One region of the Alkalidesulfovibrio alkalitolerans DSM 16529 genome, then DNA from elsewhere that is predicted to be linked to it. Evidence: predicted binding sites of a transcription regulator. Region 1 holds the regulator's gene; each other region holds the start of a gene.
The links. The regulator sigma-54, encoded in region 1, starts transcription at its own class of promoters, with help from an activator protein. The targets are predictions, from matches to a motif close to CTGGCACGGNNNNTGCTT.
Positions count from the first base shown of each region.

Region 2: DSAT_RS12155 (protoporphyrinogen/coproporphyrinogen oxidase) is a predicted target of sigma-54. The motif match lies at 1,292-1,309, and genes of this name have one in related genera.
Region 3: DSAT_RS09555 (Spy/CpxP family protein refolding chaperone) is a predicted target of sigma-54. The motif match lies at 1,048-1,065, and genes of this name have one in related genera.
Region 4: DSAT_RS12845 (PEP-CTERM sorting domain-containing protein) is a predicted target of sigma-54. The motif match lies at 1,124-1,141, and genes of this name have one in related genera.

Region 1 is NZ_ATHI01000031.1:224,278-226,464, reverse strand. It holds gene hpf (ribosome hibernation-promoting factor, HPF/YfiA family) at 1-258, opposite strand, end outside; gene rpoN (RNA polymerase factor sigma-54) at 278-1,717, opposite strand; gene lptB (LPS export ABC transporter ATP-binding protein) at 1,924-2,187, opposite strand, start outside.
Region 2 is NZ_ATHI01000030.1:69,581-71,767, reverse strand. It holds gene DSAT_RS12165 (phosphatase PAP2 family protein) at 1-29, shown strand, start outside; gene DSAT_RS12160 (glycosyltransferase family 4 protein) at 33-1,130, shown strand; gene DSAT_RS12155 (protoporphyrinogen/coproporphyrinogen oxidase) at 1,350-2,187, shown strand, end outside.
Region 3 is NZ_ATHI01000026.1:455,101-457,287, reverse strand. It holds gene gltX (glutamate--tRNA ligase) at 1-537, opposite strand, end outside; gene DSAT_RS09560 (NifU family protein) at 599-865, opposite strand; gene DSAT_RS09555 (Spy/CpxP family protein refolding chaperone) at 1,124-1,591, shown strand; gene DSAT_RS09550 (two-component system sensor histidine kinase NtrB) at 1,788-2,187, shown strand, end outside.
Region 4 is NZ_ATHI01000031.1:52,835-55,021, reverse strand. It holds gene DSAT_RS12855 (N-acyl amino acid synthase FeeM domain-containing protein) at 1-495, opposite strand, end outside; gene DSAT_RS12850 (hypothetical protein) at 707-1,012, opposite strand; gene DSAT_RS12845 (PEP-CTERM sorting domain-containing protein) at 1,174-1,932, shown strand.

The sequences.
Region 1 (2,187 bases):
CTGGGCCAAAACCTTGTCCAGCACCATGTCGATGGTCGAATACATGTCCTCGGAGGATTCGTTGGCCGACAGGTGGAGGTTGTCATCGGAAACCGTGACTTCGGCCACCTGCCGGATCTTTTCCACGGAAAGGTTGACCTGCACCTCGGAATCCTCGGTGTTGGAAAGATATTTGGAAAGCTTCTCGAAGCGCTTGGCGGCGTAGTCCTTGAGGTGCTCGGAGGGATCGAAATTCTTGAAATTGAATGCAATGTTCATATGACGCTCCTTGCTGGAATTAAAAAATCTCTTTGCGCTTGCTCGAAGACGGAATGTTCAGCGCGGTGCGGTACTTGGCCACTGTCCGGCGGGCTATGTTGACCTGGAGCTTGTCCTTCAGGATGTCCACGATTTTTTCGTCGGACAGCGGCTGGTGGGAGTCTTCCTCGCCGATGAGTTGTTTTATCAACGCCTTGACGCTTTCGGAGCCCACCTCCGACCCGTCATCGAGCGTGAGGGCGGAGTTGAAGAAAAACTTGAGTTCGAAGGTTCCGTGCGGCGTGGCCACATATTTGTTGGTGGTGATACGGCTGACCGTGGATTCATGCATGCCGATGTCGTCGGCCACGTCCTTGAGGATCAAAGGCTTGAGATGTTTAACCCCCTCCTCGAAAAAATCCCGTTGGAACTTGACGATACTCTCCAGAACCTTGAACAGGGTGCGCTGACGCTGGTAGAGGCTCTTCATGAGCCACACGGCCGAGCGCATCTTTTCCTGGAAGTAATCCTTTTCCTTGCACTTCGCCCCTTGCAGGCAGTCCATGTACATGGAGTTGAGCTGCAACCGGGGCAGCCCTTCCTCGTTCAGGAGGATGACGAACTCGTCCTCGAACTTGTACACGTAGGCATCCGGGGAGACATAGACAGGCTCGCTGGTGCCAAAGCTCGATCCAGGCATGGGGTCGAGCGTCTGGATGATGTCCAGATACTCCTTCAACTCTTCGAGCGTCAGCTTGAACTTCCGGGCCAGCGGCTTATAGCGTTTCTTTTCTAGGTCTTCGAGGTGTTCCGAAATAAGGGAGACAAGGACGGGATCGTCGTAGCCGAGAGCCTCGACCTGCACGAGCAGACACTCGCGAGGATCGCGGGCGGCCACTCCCAGGGGGTCGAAGCGCTGCACGCGTTTGAGCACGCGCTCGACATCCTCGACGCCGGACTGCGTGATCTCTGCAATCTCCTCCACAGGGGAGGCCAGATAGCCGGAGGAATCGAGATTGCCCAGGATGTGTTCGGCGATCTCCATCTCCTGCTCGGTAAAATCGGAGAGACGGATTTGCCAGGCGAGATGGCCATCAAGCGAGTGCTTGCCCGTGAGCCGGGCCTCGAAGCCCTGACCCTCTTCGAGCGCCTCGTATTCACGCACCTGGGATTGGCGCGAGGCGCTGGCGAAGTCGCCCAGATAGTTGTCCCAGTCCGCCTCGCGGCGCAACGCGTTCTCATCGCCGGGCATCTCCCGCACGACATCATTTTGCGCAACTGGCTCGCGGCCCTCGGAATCCAGATTCGGCTCAGGCTCGTCGAATCCTTCCTCAAGGAAAGGATTCTCCATCAATTCCTGATTCACCGTCTCCACCAATTCCAGGCGGGAAAGCTGCAGGAGCTTGATGGCCTGCTGCAACTGGGGGGTCATGACCAGCTGCTGCGATAATTTGAGCTGCTGTCTGAGTTCGAGCGCCATGTATGCCTTTGTGCCGATGCGCGAGGACTCTTCAGCCCTTCACAGGGATGCGGCCGGGAGTCCGGAATTTTTTGAGCCGCAAATCGTACCTGCGAGTCCTTGTCGCCCGGCTGATTCTTATGGACAACATGCCACACTCGTCCTGCCCTTGCAACGGCTCAAGGCTTGTGTGGCAAGGTTTTTTCAAAGTTGGCACGAAAATTCCATTAAAGGCAGAACTCCTCACCCAGATAAACCTGCCGAGCGCGGGGATTGGCGGCGATTTCCTGCGGAGTGCCCGTAAGAATGATCGTGCCATCGAAGACGATGGACGCGCGATCGCAGATGGAAAGCGTCTCGCGCACGTTGTGGTCCGAGATGAGAATGCCAATGCCCTTGTCCTTCAGTCCCCGGATGATCTCCTTGATGTCGTCCACGGCCAGCGGATCGATGCCGGCGAAAGGCTCGTCGAGGAGGATGAACTTGGGGCT
Region 2 (2,187 bases), on a different contig from region 1:
GGTCGCGCCTCTTTTCCCGGAGCGCGTAGGCCGTGCGCGTCATCTACCTGACATCCTCGGAGAGCCTCTCGGGCGGCTCGCGCCAAGCCCTCTACCTGGCGCAGGGGCTGGCCGGACGCGGCCACGAGACCTTCCTGCTCACGCCCGCCGTATCGTCGCTGCCCGACCAAGAGGCGGGCGGCGAGGCCGCCTTCAGGGCCGTGGCCCTGCCCGCGAAGCGCGGCTGCTGGCGGGCGGCCGTGGAACAGCTTTTGCCCGCGCACGACACCCCCTTCGTGCTCCACGCCTTCCACAACAAGGCTTGCAAGCTGGCCTCGTGGTGGGGGCTTCGCTGGCGGCTGGCCAAGCGGCGGGCCGTGGTGGTCCTGAACCGGGGCGTGTGCTACCGGCCGGGCAATCCCCTGCCTTGGTGGTCGCCCGGCGTGGACGCGGTGAGCGTCAACTCGCGCGCCTGCGCCGACGTTCTGGCGCGCATCGGCGCGCCCCGCGCCAAGCTGCGCGTGATCTACAACGGCGTGCCCGAGGGCCGCGTGCGCGCGGGCCGCGAGCCTTTGGCCGTGCGCGCGGAACTCGGCATCGCTCCAGACGCGCTCGTGATCGGCTCCATCACCGGCGACAAGCCGGTCAAGGGCGTGGAGCAACTCGTGCGCGCGGCGGCACTGGCCAAGACAAAGGGCTTGTCCGCCCGCCTGGTGCTCGTGGGCACGAACCCCGCCAAGTGGGGACCGCTGGCGCGCGAGCTGAACGTGGCCGACCTCTTCGCCTTCATCCCGCGCACGCCGCACGTGGCCGACTACCTGGGCGTCTTCGACGCCTTCGTCATCTCCTCGCTCTCCGAATCCCTGCCCAACACCCTGCTCGAAGCCTGCCTCGCGGGCCTGCCCGTGCTCTCCACGGCCGTGGGCGGCATCCCCGAACTGATCGAAGGCCGTGGCATCCTGGTTCCGCCGGGCGATGCTTCCGCTCTGGCCGAAGGACTGTTGCGCCTGGAACGCGACCACGAGGCCCGCGCACGCTTCGCGGCCGCCTCGCGCGAGCTCTCCGCGACCTTCACCATCGAGCGCAAGGTCGATGAGGTCGAGGCCCTGTACCGCGAGCTTCTGGCCCGCCGGGGCTTTTCCGCCGACTGACGCGCCTTTGGGACTGTTGGCCAGCCCGATTTCGCAGGCCGTTCAAAAGGCTCCAGATGCAAGGCACAAGAACAGTTCAAGACCGACGCGTAGCTCCACCTACGCGAGGGTTTGAACTGTTCGCCGCAACGCCGCAGACGGGGCCTTTGGGACGGCCTGCGTTGGCACGCATCGTGCTTTCGTTCACCCGATGAACAATCCTGCCGCAGGGAGGCGCGCGTGACGGTCAAATATCTCATTTGCGGAGCGGGTCCCACAGGGCTCGGGGCGGCCAACCGGCTCATGGAGCTCGGCGAGAACTCCTTTCTGGTGCTCGAACGCGAGGCGTACGCGGGCGGCCTTTCGGCCAGCTTCACGGATGCGAACGGCTTCACCTGGGACGTGGGCGGCCACGTCCTCTTCTCCCACTACCCCTATTTCGACGCCCTGCTCGCCGACCTGCTCGGCGACGACGTGCTGACGCACCAGCGCGTCTCGCGGGTGCGCATCGCCGGGGGCTGGGTGCCTTACCCCTTCCAGAACAACATCCGCCACCTGCCGCCCGAGGAGCGCTGGGAGTGCGTGCGCGAGCTGCTGCCCGGACGACGCCCCGAGATCACGCCCGCGAATTTCCGCGAGTGGTTCGAGGTCGTCTTCGGCAAGGGCATCGCGCGGCTCTTCATGGCCCCCTACAACTTCAAGGTCTGGGCCACCCCGCCCGAACTCATGGATTTCCGCTGGATCGGCGAACGCGTGAGCGTGGTGGGCCTGGAGCAGGTACTGAAGAACATCATCCTGGCGCGCGACGACGTGGCCTGGGGGCCCAACAACACCTTCCACTTCCCGCTTCACGGCGGCACGGGCGAGATTTTCCGCCGCCTGGCCGCCCGCCTTGGGGACCGCGTGCGCTACGGCGACGGGCTCGCGCGCCTGGACGCGGAAAAACGACGCGCGACCACGCAATCAGGCGAGGTCATCGAGTACGAAACGCTGCTCTCGACCATGCCCCTCGACCTCATGGTGACGGACGTCCTGAGCGAGGCCCCAAACGCCGTACGCGAGGCCGCGAAGTCGCTGG
Region 3 (2,187 bases), on a different contig from region 1:
GGTCGGCGAGCCGTCGGAGCGGCGCAGGATCAGGTCGTCCATCTCCTCGTTGGCCACACTGATCGGTCCCTTGACCATGTCGTCGTAGGACGTGACGCCATCGAGCGGGGCCTTGAGACGCACCACGCGGCCCGGTCCGGGGCCGAGCCCGCGCTCGCGGCAGCGGCCGTCGTACTTGGGCTTCCTGCCCTCGGCGCGGGCCTTCTCGCGCATGGCCTCGACCTCTTCGGGCGTACACTCGCACCAGTAGGCCGTGCCCGCTTCGAGCATGGCATCCACGGCCGCGTTGTGGATGTGGCCGCGCTCGGACTGGTAGACGAGCTCGCCGTCGTGCTCAAGGCCAAGCCAGGCCATGCCGTCCAGAATGGCCCGCGTGGCCTCGGGCGTGGAGCGCTCGCGGTCGGTGTCCTCGATGCGCAGAAGAAATTTGCCGCCCTGGCTGCGGGCCAGAAGCCAGGAGAAAATGGCCGTGCGCGCGCCGCCTACGTGCAGGTAGCCCGTGGGGCTCGGGGCGAAACGGGTGACGATCTCGCTCATGGGTATCCTCAAAAATTCGATGATGATGGGTGACGGTTCGGCGCGGGCGTCCGCTCGACCGCTACGCGGACGGGCAGCAACTCGTAGACGCGGTCGGCGCGTCGTCTTGCACGGCTTCAACGGCCACGACTTCGGGTACTTCCTTGAGCACGACCTTCTCGACGCCGTTGCGAAGCGTGAGCCGCGACATGGGGCAACCCTTGCACGCGCCGGTCAGGCGCACGCGCACCACTCCCTCGGCCGTGATCTCGACAAGCTCCACGTCGCCGCCGTCGCGCCGCAGATGCGGCCTGATCTTCTCCAGGGCGGCTTCAACCTTCTCGCGCATGGCGCACCTCCGTTCCGGTCGGCAGTGGGTAGCCCCTCGACCGGGCGTTGTCAACGCGACGGGGCTGTGCATGCACCTTGTGCAAATACATACACATACCTAGTGCAACATGTTGCACAACTACGCCCGGACGTCGTACCGCCATCTCCACTCAACACTTTGATTTAAATACTTTTTCACGTTTGGCACGGGTCTCGCTAAAGGGCAGGCATGAACGACGCCACACACATCACCACCAGCGTCATGAGGAGGATCGACATGAAACGCACTCTTACCATCCTGGCCGTAACCGCCATGCTGGCGGGCCTTCTGGCCACCAACGCCTTCGCGCGCGGCCCCGGCTACGGCGGATGCCCCGGCTTCGGCGGCGGTCCGGTAGTCATGACGCCCGAGCAGCAGCAGGCCTTCGAAACCATCATGGACGAGCATCAGAAGAAGATGTTCGAACTGCGCCAGGAAATGTGGGCCAGGCAGACCGAACTCGACGCCCTGCAGGGCAACGACCCCAAGCGCATCCAGACCCTGGTCGCCGAAATGAAGGACCTGCGCGCCAAGGCTTTTGCCGAACGTGAAGTTCTGACCAAGAAGCTCGAAGACGCCGGCATCGACGCCCCGGCCTTCGGCGGACGCGGCGGCAAGCGCGGCGGACGCGGCGGCGGATGCGACTGCGACGGCCCGACCTTCGGCAAGCGCGGCGGCCCCGGCGGCCCTGGCGGACGCGGCTAACCAACCAAATCTCACCTTGCCTTCCTGATCCCCTGATGCCTCACACACACGCCCCTGCCGGGTCCGGCGACGCCTCCGCCGGACCCGGCCCCCTCGGGGGGCGCAAGCGCTCTAGCCAAAAGCCCCCGAAGCGGGCTACAAACTTGCCCCCATGGATATCCAGGCCGAAAATAAAGGAAGCGGAGCCGCGGGCGTCATGGCCGTCGCGGCCATGCTCGTCGTTGCGGCCAGTCTCATCTTCATGGCCTGGGACGGCGTCCGCCGCCAGCAGGAGCTTCTCGACCGCCACCTGACCCTGACCGCCGGGGTCGTCTCGCGCGGGGTGCAGGTGCACCTGATGCGACGCCTGCGCCCGGCCATGCCGCACCCCGGCCCGGAACGCCATGACGAGCGCGGCCCAAGGCTCGGCCAGCGCGAACCCCCGCCCGACAAAAGCTTTTTGGGACTTGGCCCCCTGGCCGACGAATTCTTCCGCGAGACCGTGCAAGGCAGCGACGTGCGCTGGCTTGGCCTGGTCACGGCGGACGGTCGGCCGCTCGTCGCCTTCGGCGAGCAGGACATGGGCGGACCGCCCAAAATCCCCCGCGAAGCCCTTG
Region 4 (2,187 bases), 170 kb from region 1:
CGGATTGACCATGAGGCAAAGATCATTGACCCTTGTCAGAAACGCATAATTTATGACAGCTTTGTACAAATACATGACAACGTTCTTCCCACGAACGCTTCTTTCTGTCGCAAGAGACCCTATCTCTACGATCTTCCTCCCCTGCACCCGCAGCCCATCGAGCTCACTCTTGTATAGCGAGTCCATCGGCACTCCGAACAGTTTCGTATCAGGAGTGTATGAGATCGTTGAAATAACGTCTTTGAAGGATTGAAAAATAAAGACACACGTTTTTGGCAGAAAGTTATAAACACTGTACAGCATCTGCTTGGGATGCTGAGCACTGATGTACCCCTGGCTGTTGTATTCCGCGTAGATGAGCTTAAAGGCTTGAGAAAGCTCGTCGAGTGTCTCGGCGATCTTGATGCTTGGTCTGTCCAGGTCTCCCAACTTGGCCGCAGTGAGGGCCGAGCGGCGGATCCGAATGGTCCGCCTGCGCTCAATTGAACGCTCCATGTCCTTCCCCTTGTCGTAGAGGCGAAATGCACGAGAATGCGCGCGAGCCCAGGTCGCCCATCCTGGAATACGCACGGCGAGGCAGCCGGTTTGCCCTGATGGGGAAAGTCCGGCTTTTCATTGCACAGCGAGAAATGTGCCAGAAATTGGCGAATCGACTGTAATTTGTCTTCAGTCCGGCCAACGCGGACATGCCTCATGAAAAAAAGAGTCAGACAAGTAGGAATCCGCCCGCGACGACACCAGCCAACACGCCGAAATTAAAAGCCAATATCCAACGTGTTCCCGTCCTGTGAATCTTGATGAGGGAAACGGCCAGTGCGCTCAAAGCCACGAGCAGAACCACCAACCAGTCGAGGGATAACCCGATCCATTCCATCAGATGTTTACAGACGTAAATCTCCACGTATCCGACCAGCACGCCGTGGGCCAGGGATATCGCTCCGAGCTTGCTCAAGAGGTCGTCCGCCGCCTGAATGGCTTGGCTGACGAGAATCGCGGCGATAAGCGCAAGCACGTATACCAAGCGAGCCTCCGAGGTAGCGCCGATCATTTCGAGAATGCGATCGAACTCTCGCTGCAATCGCCGGTCCATCTTTCATGGACTGCGGAATTCGCGACGCCCGATATGGCATATCCCTTGCTATCACGCCATGCAGAACATCAAGGAGCCGTGTCATGAAAAAAGCCGTTTTCCTCTTTGCGCTTCTGTCCTGCATGCTTTTCGCCCCGAATGCCCGTGCGGACTTCGTGTTTGGAGACGGCACGATCCATTGGCCCGGCTTCCCGAGTCAGAACGCCAAATACGGCGCCGAGCAAAACAGCAAGGACGTGTGGGGAACCCCCGACATTCTCGGCGGGGTGTTTACCTTCGACGGCCATTACCTGACCGGCATCCAGATAGACTACAAGTACCCCACCCAGAGCGGCTGGGACGCCTTCGCTCCGGCTGACTGGTTTTTCGACGTCAACGCCGACGGGACCTGGGACTACGTCATCACGAGCCAAGAGCGGCTCACTGACTACGCCACCGCGCGGCAGCCGGGAGACTGGGCCGTGTACGGGGTAAGCCTCGACTTCGCCGATCCGGGCTCCTACTACTTCTCCGTTGCGCCGAGCGGCTTCCTTCCTCGCTACGACCATCCGGTCAAGGCCGATCTCGGTGATTCCGAGCTTCTCGGTTACGCCGAGTTCTCCGGCTGGCGCAACTCCAAACCCAACACTTCCACCACCTACACTGCCCTCTGGGATCTCTCCAATTCGCCGATATTCTTCGGCGGCAACGGCGGTGAGTTCATCTACGGCTTCGCGCTCACCTGCGCCAACGACGTCCTCTACGGGACAGGACCGGTGCCCACGCCCGAACCCGGCACCATGCTTCTGCTTTTGGGCGGCGCAGGGGCCATGTTCGCCAGACGGCTGCGCAAAATGAGCTGAAACCGCTCGAACCAAAAAACAACGAGGCCCGTTGTCCTTTTTCGGGACAGCGGGCCTTGCCGTTTGGACGAGCCGGATGCTGGACGCCATGAAAACGGAAATGTGTAAAGTTCTTCGTATAAAAATGTCGGAGAACTTTCCATTTTTCGAGCGTTGTCGGCGCCCCACCCAGAATTTACGCCCGCCGTTCAGCCCGATTCCGCGGCCGGGGCGCAAATATCGCTCAATATCGCGGGGGACGGAGCTTTCACGACA